Regions from separate parts of the Brenneria roseae subsp. americana genome, predicted to be linked through region 1. Evidence: predicted binding sites of a transcription regulator. Region 1 holds the regulator's gene; each other region holds the start of a gene.
The links. Region 1 encodes CRP, which controls carbon source genes, mostly activating them, when cyclic AMP is high. Its sites were predicted from a motif close to ATGTGANNNNNNTCACAT; they were not measured.

Region 2: srlA (PTS glucitol/sorbitol transporter subunit IIC) is a predicted target of CRP. The motif match lies at 1,368-1,385, and genes of this name have one in related genera.
Region 3: B4923_RS19390 (glycine dehydrogenase) is a predicted target of CRP. The motif match lies at 1,369-1,386, and genes of this name have one in related genera.
Region 4: yrbN (protein YrbN) is a predicted target of CRP. The motif match lies at 1,233-1,250, and genes of this name have one in related genera.

The regions. Positions count from the first base shown of each region.
Region 1 covers NZ_QDKJ01000009.1:15,712-18,858, forward strand. The annotation lists gene B4923_RS12540 (phosphoribulokinase) at 1-19, shown strand, start outside; gene B4923_RS12545 (OsmC family protein) at 90-491, opposite strand; gene crp (cAMP-activated global transcriptional regulator CRP) at 810-1,442, shown strand; gene argD (bifunctional acetylornithine/succinyldiaminopimelate transaminase) at 1,516-2,742, opposite strand; gene B4923_RS12560 (aminodeoxychorismate synthase component II) at 2,862-3,147, opposite strand, start outside.
Region 2 covers NZ_QDKJ01000007.1:169,087-172,233, forward strand. The annotation lists gene srlE (PTS glucitol/sorbitol transporter subunit IIB) at 1-707, opposite strand, end outside; gene srlA (PTS glucitol/sorbitol transporter subunit IIC) at 722-1,270, opposite strand; gene fsa (fructose-6-phosphate aldolase) at 1,466-2,128, shown strand; gene dcuR (two-component system response regulator DcuR) at 2,234-2,956, opposite strand; gene B4923_RS10965 (sensor histidine kinase) at 2,949-3,147, opposite strand, start outside.
Region 3 covers NZ_QDKJ01000021.1:7,350-10,496, forward strand. The annotation lists gene putP (sodium/proline symporter PutP) at 1-1,216, shown strand, start outside; gene B4923_RS19390 (glycine dehydrogenase) at 1,489-1,830, shown strand; gene B4923_RS19395 (SFCGS family glycine-rich protein) at 1,848-2,210, shown strand; gene B4923_RS19400 (DUF4312 family protein) at 2,213-2,512, shown strand; gene B4923_RS19405 (DUF4311 domain-containing protein) at 2,554-3,147, shown strand, end outside.
Region 4 covers NZ_QDKJ01000008.1:214,523-217,669, forward strand. The annotation lists gene B4923_RS12325 (DEAD/DEAH family ATP-dependent RNA helicase) at 1-1,156, opposite strand, end outside; gene yrbN (protein YrbN) at 1,149-1,226, opposite strand; gene nlpI (lipoprotein NlpI) at 1,334-2,218, opposite strand; gene pnp (polyribonucleotide nucleotidyltransferase) at 2,357-3,147, opposite strand, start outside.

The sequences.
Region 1 (3,147 bases):
AGGGAAAAAGATCGAATAAGCCCGCGGCGGCACGATAAATGAAGCGCATCGCGCCACCACGATCGCAAGCATATCAGTTAGGGCGAAGGTTACCCCCCAACCTCATGGCTGTGCGTGACTTCAACGGACTGACCCAACATCAATGCAACAGAGCAGTATTTCTCGGCTGACAGCGCCACGGCTCGTTCTACCGCTTGATCGGTCAGCCCTTTTCCCGTCACGATGAAATGCAGATTAATATGGGTAAACAGACGCGGGGCTTCCGTTCTCCGTTCTGAAGTCAATTTCACTTCACAATCGACAACATTGTGACGTCCTTTTTGCAAAATCGACACGACATCAATCGCGCTACAACCACCAACCGACATCAAAACCATTTCCATCGGACTCGGCGCCTTATCACCCGCATTACCATCCATCAGAATCTGATGCCCTGATGAGGATTCGCCAAGAAACGTTAAGCCTTCAACCCATTTAACCCGTGCCTGCATGGTGCCTCCATTAAAAAATTTTTGAAATTTTATACTGTTACTATACAAAAACATCCAATAACCGGAGCTTTATCATGCTGAAGCGAGACAACACAAGACACTTCCTTCAAGCTGTGTTAAAAACGAGAATAGAATCTGCCTTTTCTGGACAAACTCAGATACAAGGAAGATGATGGCGTCGCCAGATATCAGGTTCCAGTATATTCCCTGACGTCATTCTGCTCACACGGATTTTGATTTTTTAGCAGTAACCACGCCGTACAGGGAACTCTGAGCCCTGTGATTTGCGCAGTGAATTACAACAGAGGATGATAGCGAATGGTTCTCGGCAAACCGCAAACAGACCCAACTCTCGAATGGTTCCTTTCTCATTGCCATATCCATAAGTATCCATCGAAGAGCACGCTTATTCACCAGGGTGAAAAAGCAGAAACGCTTTACTACATCGTGAAAGGCTCTGTCGCAGTGCTAATCAAAGATGAAGAAGGCAAAGAAATGATTCTCTCTTATCTCAATCAGGGAGATTTTATCGGCGAGCTTGGCCTGTTTGAAGAAGGTCAGGAGCGCAGTGCCTGGGTACGGGCAAAAACGGCTTGTGAAGTCGCTGAAATTTCTTACAAGAAATTCCGGCAGCTGATTCAGGTCAATCCAGATATCCTCATGCGTCTGTCCGCACAAATGGCGAGCCGTCTGCAGGTTACGTCGGAAAAAGTCGGTAACTTGGCTTTTCTTGATGTGACAGGCCGTATTGCTCAAACGTTGTTGAACCTGGCGAAACAACCCGATGCCATGACGCATCCGGATGGCATGCAAATAAAAATTACCCGTCAGGAAATTGGACAAATTGTTGGCTGTTCGCGTGAAACCGTGGGCCGCATTCTAAAAATGTTGGAAGACCAGAACCTGATCTCCGCACATGGCAAAACGATTGTCGTTTACGGCACTCGTTAAATCCTACTTAACCCGACAAAAAAAGCGTGAAGGCAACTTCACGCTTTTTTAATGATTTCAGGGCAATGACACATTAACCTGCGGCATTAACCACTTGCTCAACGGCTTTCGCAAACTTCGCCATTCCTTGTTCGATATCCTGCTCCTCAATAATCAGCGAAGGTACAAAGCGAATCACATTTGGTCCCGCCATCAGCACCATCACCCCTTGTTCCGCGGCTGCGGCTAAAAAGTCGCCTGCCCGCCCATGCCATTCCGGTTTCAGTTCAGCGCCCAACAATAAGCCCATGCCACGAACCTGCTCGAAAATACCGTACTGATGGTTAATCTTTTCCAACGCACTGATAAATCGATCGTGACGCTCCGCCACCCCCGCCAACACTGCTGGCGTATTGATCGTATCCAGCGCCGCTTCCGCCACGGCGCAAGCCAGAGGGTTACCGCCATAGGTCGTACCGTGTACGCCGACCGTCATCACAGAGGCAATGTCTTCGGTCGTCAGCATCGCACTGATCGGGAAACCGCCGCCCAACGCTTTCGCCGTGGTCAGGATATCCGGCGTAATACCGTAATACATATAGGTAAACAGTTTGCCCGTTCTGCCCATTCCACTTTGCACTTCATCAAAAACCAATAGCGCCTTATGCCGATCGCACAATTCACGCACGCCTTGCAGAAACTCCGGCGTGGCAGGCATGATTCCGCCCTCGCCCTGCACCGGTTCCAGCACAACCGCACAGGTGTGGTCATCCATCACCGCTTTGACCGCCGCCAGATCGTTAAAAGGCACATGCACGATATCCGCGGGTTTGGGTCCAAAACCGTCGGCATATTTTGCCTGCCCGCCAACCGAGACGGTGAATAACGTTCTTCCATGGAACGCGTTATAAAACGCAATAATCTTGGTTTTATATGGGCTATGGCGTTTGATCGCATAGTGGCGCGCCAGTTTAAAAGCCGCTTCGTTTGCCTCGGCCCCGGAGTTAGCAAAAAATACCCGATCGGCAAAGGTCGCATGAATCAGCTTGCTGGCAAGACGTAGCGCCGGCTCATTGGTAAAAATATTGCTGGTGTGCCACAGCTGTTCTCCCTGCTGTTTCAACGCGGCAACCAGAGCAGGATGGCAATGGCCAAGCGCGGTAACCGCAATACCGCCAGAGAAATCAATATATTCCCGCCCTTGCTGATCCCATACCCGGCTTCCCTTACCTTTCACCGGCACAAACTGCGCTGGTGCATAAACCGGCAGAATCACTTTATCGTGAGTTTCTCTCGTTACTGCTTTGTTCTCTGTAGCCATTTGCTGCCCCGCTCTGATATCCCATTGTTCCGAATGAAAATATAGTCATTAAATATGCATAAAAAATCAAATTCAGGCAATATTAAATCACCAACGCCGGGCAATTACTTGCTATACGATTAGATTTTAAGGAAATTATCCAGAAACTGATGCCCCTGCTGACTAAGTATGCTTTCAGGATGGAACTGTACTCCTTCCAATGGCAGTGCCCGGTGTCGAATTCCCATGATCTCATCGCGTTCACCGTCGCACTCGCTCCAGGCCGTCACCTCAAAGCAGTCAGGCAACGAGTCCGCCTCAATGACCAGCGAGTGGTAGCGCGTCACCGTCAGTGGCTGAGACAATCCGGAAAAAACCCCCGTCTTGTTATGGGTGATGAGAGAGGTTTTACCATGCATGACCTGT
Region 2 (3,147 bases), on a different contig from region 1:
GAAAGCAGCGGGAACGAACAGATCAACGCCAGCGTCACCAGACCGATCGGACTGTTCGCCAGCGGCGTCAGGCCATGGGCAATCAGATCGCCCAACCCGGACGCCATGATGATGCCGATCAACGCAGAGACGAATGCCATAAACGGCAGGATGGTTTTCAGTACCGTGTCGATGGTTTCCCGGCCGGCCTGGAAAAACACCGCCACCACCGACCCCATGCCCATGCCGATTTTGGCCAGCAGCCCATCGCTCTGTTCGGTAATTTTTCTGCTACTGTCGTACTCTCGCTCAATTCCGCCAGCGGTTGGAGCGGCTTTAGGCGCCGTAACCTCGTCACCCGACGCGTCCACCCGTTGAATATGCTTGTCGCGTACGCCAGAGACATAAATATCCTCGGTGATGAACTGCGCCAGCGGGCCGGACTTCCCGGTAGAGTGGATATTCACCGTCGGAATACGGCGCTTGGGATAGATCCCGCAGCGCAGCGTGCCACCACAGTCAATCACGGCTACGCCGATTTCCTCTTCCGGCGGTTCGCCGTCTTTAAAGCCATCCACCGCCGGCCAGCCGGTCAGTTCACTCAGGCGATCGACAATAGCCGGCCGCGTTCCCGCCGTTATATACACAATCTTCTTCCCGGGCACGGCCTCAATCAGTAACGGGCCACCCCAACCGCTTTCGCCTTTTTCGATACGGACTTTGTTCATATAAGAATCTCCGCTTAAAGCCGGACCTGGCGGTCAAGCTGGATGGACATTTTGCGTTCAAAGATGGAAGTGGTCAGATCGGTGATCCAGCCCCGGAAAAAATTGGTCAGCATGCCAACCAGCAAATAGCTCACGGCCAACGGCGCCAGTGGCAGCCCCAGCGTTGTCAGCCCGTTGGCGATGCCAAGGTAGACAAACAGTTCACCCGGATTGATGTGGGGAAACAGACCGTTCATCGAATGGCAGCTATAGGACGCGGCGGCATAATAGCTGGGCTTATATTTCTCCGGCATAAAACGCCCCAGACTCAACGTCATCGGGTTGCAGAACACGAAGGTGCCGATCACCGGCAAGATCAGATACCTTGATAAGGGATTGCCGGCACAGCGCTGTGCCAACCGCTCTATGCGCTCCTGACCGACAAATACAATTAAGGCGTTCATAACGACTAACAGACTTATCAGTAAAGGCAGTATGCCGGTGACCATACCGACAAAAACTTCGCCACCTTTCTGGAACAGGCCGATAAACCACTCAGCCCCGTGGGTGATGACTTCTATCATTCTCGCTCTCCTGTTTCCTCTGGTGTGTGCTCAACGGCAGACGATCGCGCCGCCACCGTTAAGATGCTAATAAAGTATAATCAAAATTCTTTTTTTAATTTTAAATTGATCACATTTTGAAAGTTATTTATTTCAAAATAAAACATAAATGATAGGTTAAGATGAAAGATAACAAATGAAGAGAGGAAAGAAGTCATGCAGATCTATCTTGATACCGCGGATATCGACGCCGTCACCCGATTAGCACGCACGCTGCCGCTGGCAGGTGTAACCACGAATCCCAGTATTATCGCCGCCGCAGGTGTTCCCATCCGTAAGCGATTACCGGAACTGCATCAGGCGTTGGCGGGGAAAGGACGTTTTTTTGCCCAGGTTCTGGCGGGAAATGCAAAGGAGATGGTCAAGGAAGCGTTTGAACTGAGGCGGTGCATTAGCGACCTGATCGTCAAAGTACCAGCCACCGCGGAAGGTCTGGCAGCGATAAAGATCTTGCACAGCGAGGGCATCCCCACGCTGGGAACCGCCGTCTACGGCGCGGCGCAAGGGCTGTTTTCCGCACTGGCGGGCGCGGAATATGTGGCGCCTTATGTCAATCGCATCGACGCCCAGGGAGGCAACGGGATACAGACAGTGAGCGAACTTCAGCAATTGCTGACGCTGCACGCGCCGCACGCCACGGTACTGGCGGCCAGTTTTAAAACGCCGCGTCAGGCGCTGGATTGCATGTTGGCAGGATGTCGGGCCATTACCCTGCCTGTCGATGTGGCGGAACAGTTTATCGATACGCCCGCCGTACTGGCGGCAATAGAAAAATTCGATAACGACTGGAAGAAAGCGTTTGGCAGCTTGACGCTATAAAATGAAGAAAATTTTCTTTCAAGATAAAAGAGAAACCGTGGCGATGCGTCTGTACGCGGAATAACGAGTTCAAACGCACCGCGTATTACGGCAGGCACGCCTGCTCTATTCGCAATACTGTCGCAATGCATCCTGTTTTTCCGGCAACAAGCGGTAGAGATACACCGGACGGCCCGTTGAACCATACAGAATATTGGTGGCAAGAATACCGGTCTCAGCCAGATAGATCAGATATTTACGGCATGAGACGCGGGAAATGCCGATAGCATTGGCCAGCATTTCCGTTGAAAATTCGGCCCCCTGATTACCTTCAATCCACTCACACACGGTGCGCAACGTTAAGCTGGTCAGCCCTTTCGGCAGTTTTTTACGCTCACTGGCCGAATTGCTGTTGGTGCGGCGAATCAGGTTATCGATATCAGACTGCGCCACGAAATCACGGTGTTTCAGTAAATTCGCTTCTTCACGGTAGGCCGTTAATGCCTGTTCAAAACGAGAGAACTGGAAAGGCTTGATCAGGTAATCCACCACACCGTAGTGCAGCGCTTTTTTGATGGTATGGACGTCACTGGCGGAAGAAATAATAATCACATCCGTCTTCTCACTGAATTCACGGATGGTTGGCAACAAATCCAGCCCGTTATCCTGCTGCATATAGATATCCAGCAACACCAGGTCGATTTCGGAATTCGGTTGCATCAGTAAATTTCTTGCCTGCTGCAATGTGGGCACTGTCGCATAACAGCTAAATCCGGAAACCTGATTCAGATAAGATTTATTTAGCTCTGCAACCATGGCATCGTCATCAACAATCAGTACATTAATCATGGTCAAACAGCCTTGCTTGATAAGGGATATTAACGAAAAACTGGGTATATACCTCAGGTTCCGACTCAAAATCGATGTGGCCGCCGATCTTTTCCAGACTCTGTTTGGTCAGATACAGGCCAATACCGCGTCCACTGCCTTTAGTGGAAAAACCTTGCTCATAAATACGTTCCTGATCCGCTAGCGCAATG
Region 3 (3,147 bases), on a different contig from region 1:
GAAATGGGTGGCAGGTCGTTTACGCGTTCATACCGAAGTCAACCACAATGCGCTGACGCTGCCAGATTACTTTACTCACCGTTTTGAAGACACCAGCAAATTACTGCGGGTGATTTCCGCGCTGATTATCCTGATATTTTTCACCATTTACTGCGCCTCTGGCGTCGTAGCCGGCGCCCGTCTGTTTGAGAGCACCTTTGATATGAGCTATGGCACCGCGTTATGGGTCGGAGCCGCCGCGACCATCGCCTATACGTTTATCGGCGGATTTCTGGCGGTAAGCTGGACGGATACCGTACAAGCCAGCCTGATGATCTTCGCCCTGATCCTGACGCCCGTGATGGTGATCCTGTCGCTGGGCAATATTGATACCTCGCTGATGGTGATTGAAGCGAAGAATCCCGCCAATCTGGATATGTTTAAGGGTCTGAATTTCGTCGCCATCATTTCACTGATGGGCTGGGGTCTTGGTTACTTCGGACAGCCACATATCCTGGCGCGCTTTATGGCCGCGGATTCCCACCACACCATTCACAGCGCACGCCGTATCAGTATGACCTGGATGATCCTGTGTCTGGCGGGAGCGGTGGCGGTCGGCTTCTTCGGCATTGCCTACTTTACCAACCACCCGGAACAAGCGGGTAACGTATCGCAAAACAGTGAGCGTGTGTTTATTGAACTCTCGATGCTGTTGTTCAACCCATGGATTGCCGGCGTTCTGCTATCGGCGATCCTGGCGGCGGTTATGAGCACCTTAAGCTGTCAGCTTCTGGTCTGCTCCAGCGCGATCACTGAGGATTTATACCGTCCATTTTTGCGCCCAAAAGCCACGCAGAAAGAGCTGGTGTGGGTCGGCAGGGCGATGGTGCTGCTGGTGGCGGCCATCGCCATCATCCTGTCGGCAAACCCGGAGAATCGCGTGCTGGGGCTGGTTAGCTATGCCTGGGCCGGTTTCGGCGCGGCTTTCGGTCCGGTGATTCTGATTTCCCTGCTGTGGTCGCGTATGACCCGCAACGGCGCGCTGCTCGGGATGATTGTCGGCGCGGCGACCGTACTAATATGGAAACAGTATGGCTGGCTGGGACTGTATGAAATCATCCCCGGTTTTGTGTTTGGCAGCCTGACCATTTTTGTCGTCAGTCTGCTAGGCCGTGCGCCATCTCAAGCGATTACCGAGCGTTTCAATAAAGCGGAAGCGGAATTCAAATCGATCTGATCGCGACAGGCGCCGTTCACGGCGCCTTGATCGTCTGGCGGCCCCTCACCCCAGACAACCAAACGGGGGAGATGGCGTGTCATTTCCCCCTCCTCTCCCCCGCCCCGGCATGATTCATCCGTTTCCCGGCGATATCGTTACTCACTGAAATTATGTGGTCTGGATCACTAATGCCTTCCGGATTTCCACTTTGAAGTGGAAAACAACTCGCTACAAACCCTTCTTCTCCGGCGGTAGTGTGGCATTCAACACTATTAAATCAGATACGACATGTGAATAACGGAGCGGTAATGAACAAAACCGGGAGTCGTGAAGCAGAGCAAAGCGAGCAACTCGCCGATCGCATGCTGGTATGGATCGGCGAATTACTCAAACGCCATAACATCACCCCGAATGGGGTGCAGAAACAGATGCTGGTATCCCATGTTCGGGCGATGGCGCACCGGTCGGTGACCGGCGAGCCGCTGCCGGACGTGGAGGCCAGCCTGTTTGAAGAGATTTCCGCCGACTCAATGCGTCTGGCGCGTGAAGTCGTGATGGAATTTGGCAATCTTCCCGATGAAGAGGCCTGGCTGCTGTCGGTCCACTTCGAAGTGGCAAAAGAGAACCTTTAACTGTTCAGGAGTGAGTGATGGATAAAATTACCGTAGTCATTGGCGATCGTCTGGGAAAAGGTCAGAAAGTCGCGGCCGGCGTCAAGAAAGCGGGTGGCCGTGCGGTGGTCGTGCCCGGTATGGCCGCTGATATGAAGCTCGGCGACGTAATGAAAGTGGAAAACGCCACCTTCGGTATCTCCTTCTGCGGCAGCGGCGGCGCAGGGGCGATCACGGCGCAGAATAAGCATGGCTACAAAGCCAGATACGGCATGCGTTCGGTCGAGGAAGGCGTAACGGCGATCAACGACGGCTGCAACGTGCTGGGCTTTGGCTTTATGGACAAAGAAGAGCTGGGTGAGCGTCTGGTAGAAGCCTGGAAGAAGAAATACGGTGCCTGACCATGAAAACGCAATTCACCACCACGGTTAGAGTTCGTGGCAAGGGGGAGACCAAGAGCAGAGCCTTTGCCGACGCGCTGAACCACGTTCAGGCAACGGTTATGCAGTCTTCCCCTCACATTTTACTGCGTATTGAGCCACAGGATGTGCAGGTTGTTCATGCACGTGAAGCGGTGCGTAAAGAGGCGTTTCTGTTTTTCTTTCTGCGCCGGGAACGACGCACATTCAGCGTCGAGGTGGATGTCACCGTCAACGTGACGGCCATTAATCTCGATAACGTGGATTTTGTCACGCAAACCTGACTGTTTAAACGACAAGTTGTTCAACATGAAAGGGCTGGCTGATGTTCTTAATAATATTAATAAAATCGCTCATCATCGGCGCGCTGGTCGGCGTGGGTGTCGGTGCCGGGGCGGCACGTATGTTCCATGCCCCCACCACGCAAGGGATGGGCGCGTTTCGTACACTGGGCGAGTTGAATGCCTGTGAAGGCGATCCCGCCTCTCACTTCTCCTTCGGTCTGGGCTTCTTCTTCAACGCCTGGGCCTCGTCGGTGGCGGCGGGCGCTTTCACCCAGGACGTTGACCATCGCATCATTCCCAACTGGGGCGCCGCGGCCCTGATGATAAAAAACCGCAACGTAGCGGAAACGCTGCACGATCCAAGAAAAATGGCAATTGCCTGCGGCATCATCGGCATGATTGTCGTCACCTTCCTGAACCTGACCGCGTCCTCGGTGCCGGAAGCCTTGCAGGTGACGGCGGTGAAAGTGCTGGTGCCGGCCGCCAACCTGCTGGTCAATACCGTGATGCCGGTGATTTTCTGGCTGGCGGCGATTGATGCGGGCAAGAAATCAGGTTTCTGGGCAACCGTATTTGGCGGGGCGGCGCAGCTCATTATGGGCAACGCCGTACCGGGTCTGGTGCTCGGTATCCTG
Region 4 (3,147 bases), on a different contig from region 1:
TGGCCAGACGACGTTGCCCCAGCAGTTCCGCATTTGGTAATTCCACTTCTGGAATCGTCAGTTTCATGGTGCGTTCAATGTTGCGCAGCAGGCGACGTTCGCGGTTTTCCACAAACAGCAATGCGCGACCGGCACGACCGGCACGGCCAGTACGGCCAATTCGGTGAACGTAGGATTCAGAATCCATCGGGATATCGTAGTTTACCACCAGACTGATACGCTCGACGTCCAGGCCACGAGCGGCAACGTCAGTGGCGATCAGAATATCCAGACGACCGTCTTTCAGACGTTCCAGCGTTTGTTCACGCAGTGCCTGGTTCATGTCGCCATTCAGCGCCGCGCTGTTATAGCCGCTGCGCTCCAGCGCTTCTGCCACTTCCAACGTCGCGTTTTTGGTACGAACGAAAATAATCGCCGCATCAAAATCTTCTGCCTCCAGGAAACGGACCAGTGCTTCATTCTTACGCACGCCGTGCACTGTCCAATAGCTCTGGCTGATATCAGGACGCGTTGTCACGCTCGACTGAATGCGGACTTCCTGCGGATCGGTCATGAAACGACGCGTAATACGCCGGATCGCTTCCGGCATGGTTGCAGAGAACAGCGCGGTCTGATGTTTGGCCGGGATCTGCGCCATGATGTTTTCTACATCTTCAATAAAGCCCATACGCAGCATTTCATCGGCTTCATCCAGCACCAGACCGCTCAGGTTGGACAGATCCAGCGTACCGCGCTTCAGGTGATCCAGCAGACGCCCCGGCGTACCGACGACGATCTGCGCGCCGCCGCGTAAAGCACGCAGTTGTACGTCATAACGTTGACCGCCATATAAGGCAACCACGTTCACGCCATGCATATGCTTGGCAAAATCACTACAGGCTTCAGCAACCTGCACCGCCAGTTCGCGGGTCGGAGCCAACACCAACATCTGCGGTGCTTTTAGCTCAGGTTTTAAATTATTTAATAATGGCAGAGCAAAAGCCGCAGTCTTACCACTGCCGGTCTGCGCCATACCCAGCACATCGCGACCGCTCAGCAGATGAGGAATACATTCCGCCTGAATCGGCGATGGTTTTTCATAGCCCAGATCGGTCAGGGCATTAATAATCGGAGCAGACAGCCCCAAATCAGCAAAAGAAGTAAATAAATCAGTCATGTACACGTGCCTCATTATATATGGCGGCCAGTCTACATAACTCGTCGAGAAAATTTTCAGTCATTTTCATTGAAAAGTGTGAACCGGCTCAAATTGGATTAAAAAGCGAACAAAAAAGCCCTCACCCGTCAAGGTGATAACCGTAGTCTTTTAAGGCTGATTATAGTTGTTCGTCAGCTATTGCTGGTCCGATCCTGATAGGTCGTCTTGCTCTTGGCCTAATAGCGCCAATTCCAACAATGCATAGCGGTGCTCAACAAAGTTATGAACGTTGTTAGCAACCGTCAGCTTGAACAGCGCCAAAGCGGTGTTCTTGTCCCCCAGACTTAGGTAGTGCTTACCTAAATAGAAGTCAGTTTCACTGAGATGCTCAGCGAGCGAAGTGTTATCCGTAGCTTCTTCCTGCAGAAGCTGCATCAGTGCTTTTTCACTGATACTGCCCAGGTAGAATTCGACAATTTTCCATCCCCACGGCCCTTTCTGTGCTCCGTCATAGCGCGTCTTCAACGCTACTTTGGCCATCTCCGGATTGATTTCTCGCTCCACGAGGTATAGCCACAACGAACGGAAAGGATCATTAGGATCGTCTCGATAAAACGCCAGCAGATCATCCTGCGCTAACAGGTAACGACCGCCATAATACAAAGCGATGCCCCGGTTTAAACGCGCGTAATTGTAAGTTGGATCAAGCTCTAGTACAGAATCAAACGCTTCATAGGCAGCATCAAAATTGCCTGCCTGCGTTAAGTAAATCCCCAGATAGTTAAAAACCTCTGGTATATCAGGGCGGATCGCCAGCGCTTGTGAAAAATCATTTCGCGCCAATGCCCGCAACCCCAAGCTATCATACAGCACTCCGCGCTCATATAATAGCTGTGCTCGCTCATCATCGGTTAATGCCCGGCTTGCAAAGATCTGTTCCATGCGCGCCAGAATCACTTCCTGCTGCAAAGTAGGCTGTAACGGAATCGCCAATACTGCGTCTTTGCGCCAATCCGTGTTGCTGCATCCTGCCAGCATAAGTGCTGTTGCAACATAACACCAGCGCAAGAAAGACTTCATTTCCCACTCCCGAAGACGAACATTGGATGAACATCCTGTCCCGGTCTGCTCAACACAAGGACATCCTTATCCTTATGATATACGCAACACCCAGCGTTAACGTAAACGATTCGGTGTTTTGCACAACTGTGGTAACAGTTATTCTTCCTCAGAAGACGGCACTGCCGCTTCCTGAGACTGAGCATTTGCTTCTTTAATACTCAAACGTACACGGCCCTGGCGATCGACTTCCAGTACCTTGACCGGAACTTCCTGCCCCATTTGCAGGTAGTCCGTCACTTTCTCAACGCGCTTGTCGGCAATCTGAGAAATATGTACCAGACCTTCTTTACCACCACCGATGGCAACGAAGGCGCCAAAATCAACGATACGCGTCACTTTACCCTGATAGACACGACCGACTTCGATTTCAGCGGTAATTTCTTCGATACGACGAATGGCATGTTTCGCTTTTTCGCCATCTGTAGAAGCAATCTTCACTGTACCGTCATCTTCAATTTCAATAGTCGTACCGGTTTCTTCAGTCAGCGCACGGATAACCGAACCACCTTTACCGATCACATCTTTGATCTTGTCAGTGCTGATTTTGATGGTATGGATACGCGGCGCGAATTCAGAGATGTCGCCACGCGGCGTACTGATCGCCTGTTCCATCACACCCAGAATGTGCAGACGAGCACCTTTGGCCTGATTCAACGCAACCTGCATGATTTCTCGGGTAATACCCTCGATTTTGATATCCATCTGCAATGCAGTGATACCTTCACGGCTACCGGCCACTTTGAAGTCCATATCGCCCAGATGATCTTCATCACCCAGAATATCGGACAGAACCACAAAATTTTCACCTTCTTTTACCAGACCCATAGCGATGCCTGCGACAGCGGCTTTAATCGGTACACCCGCATCCATCAGTGCCAGAGAAGCAC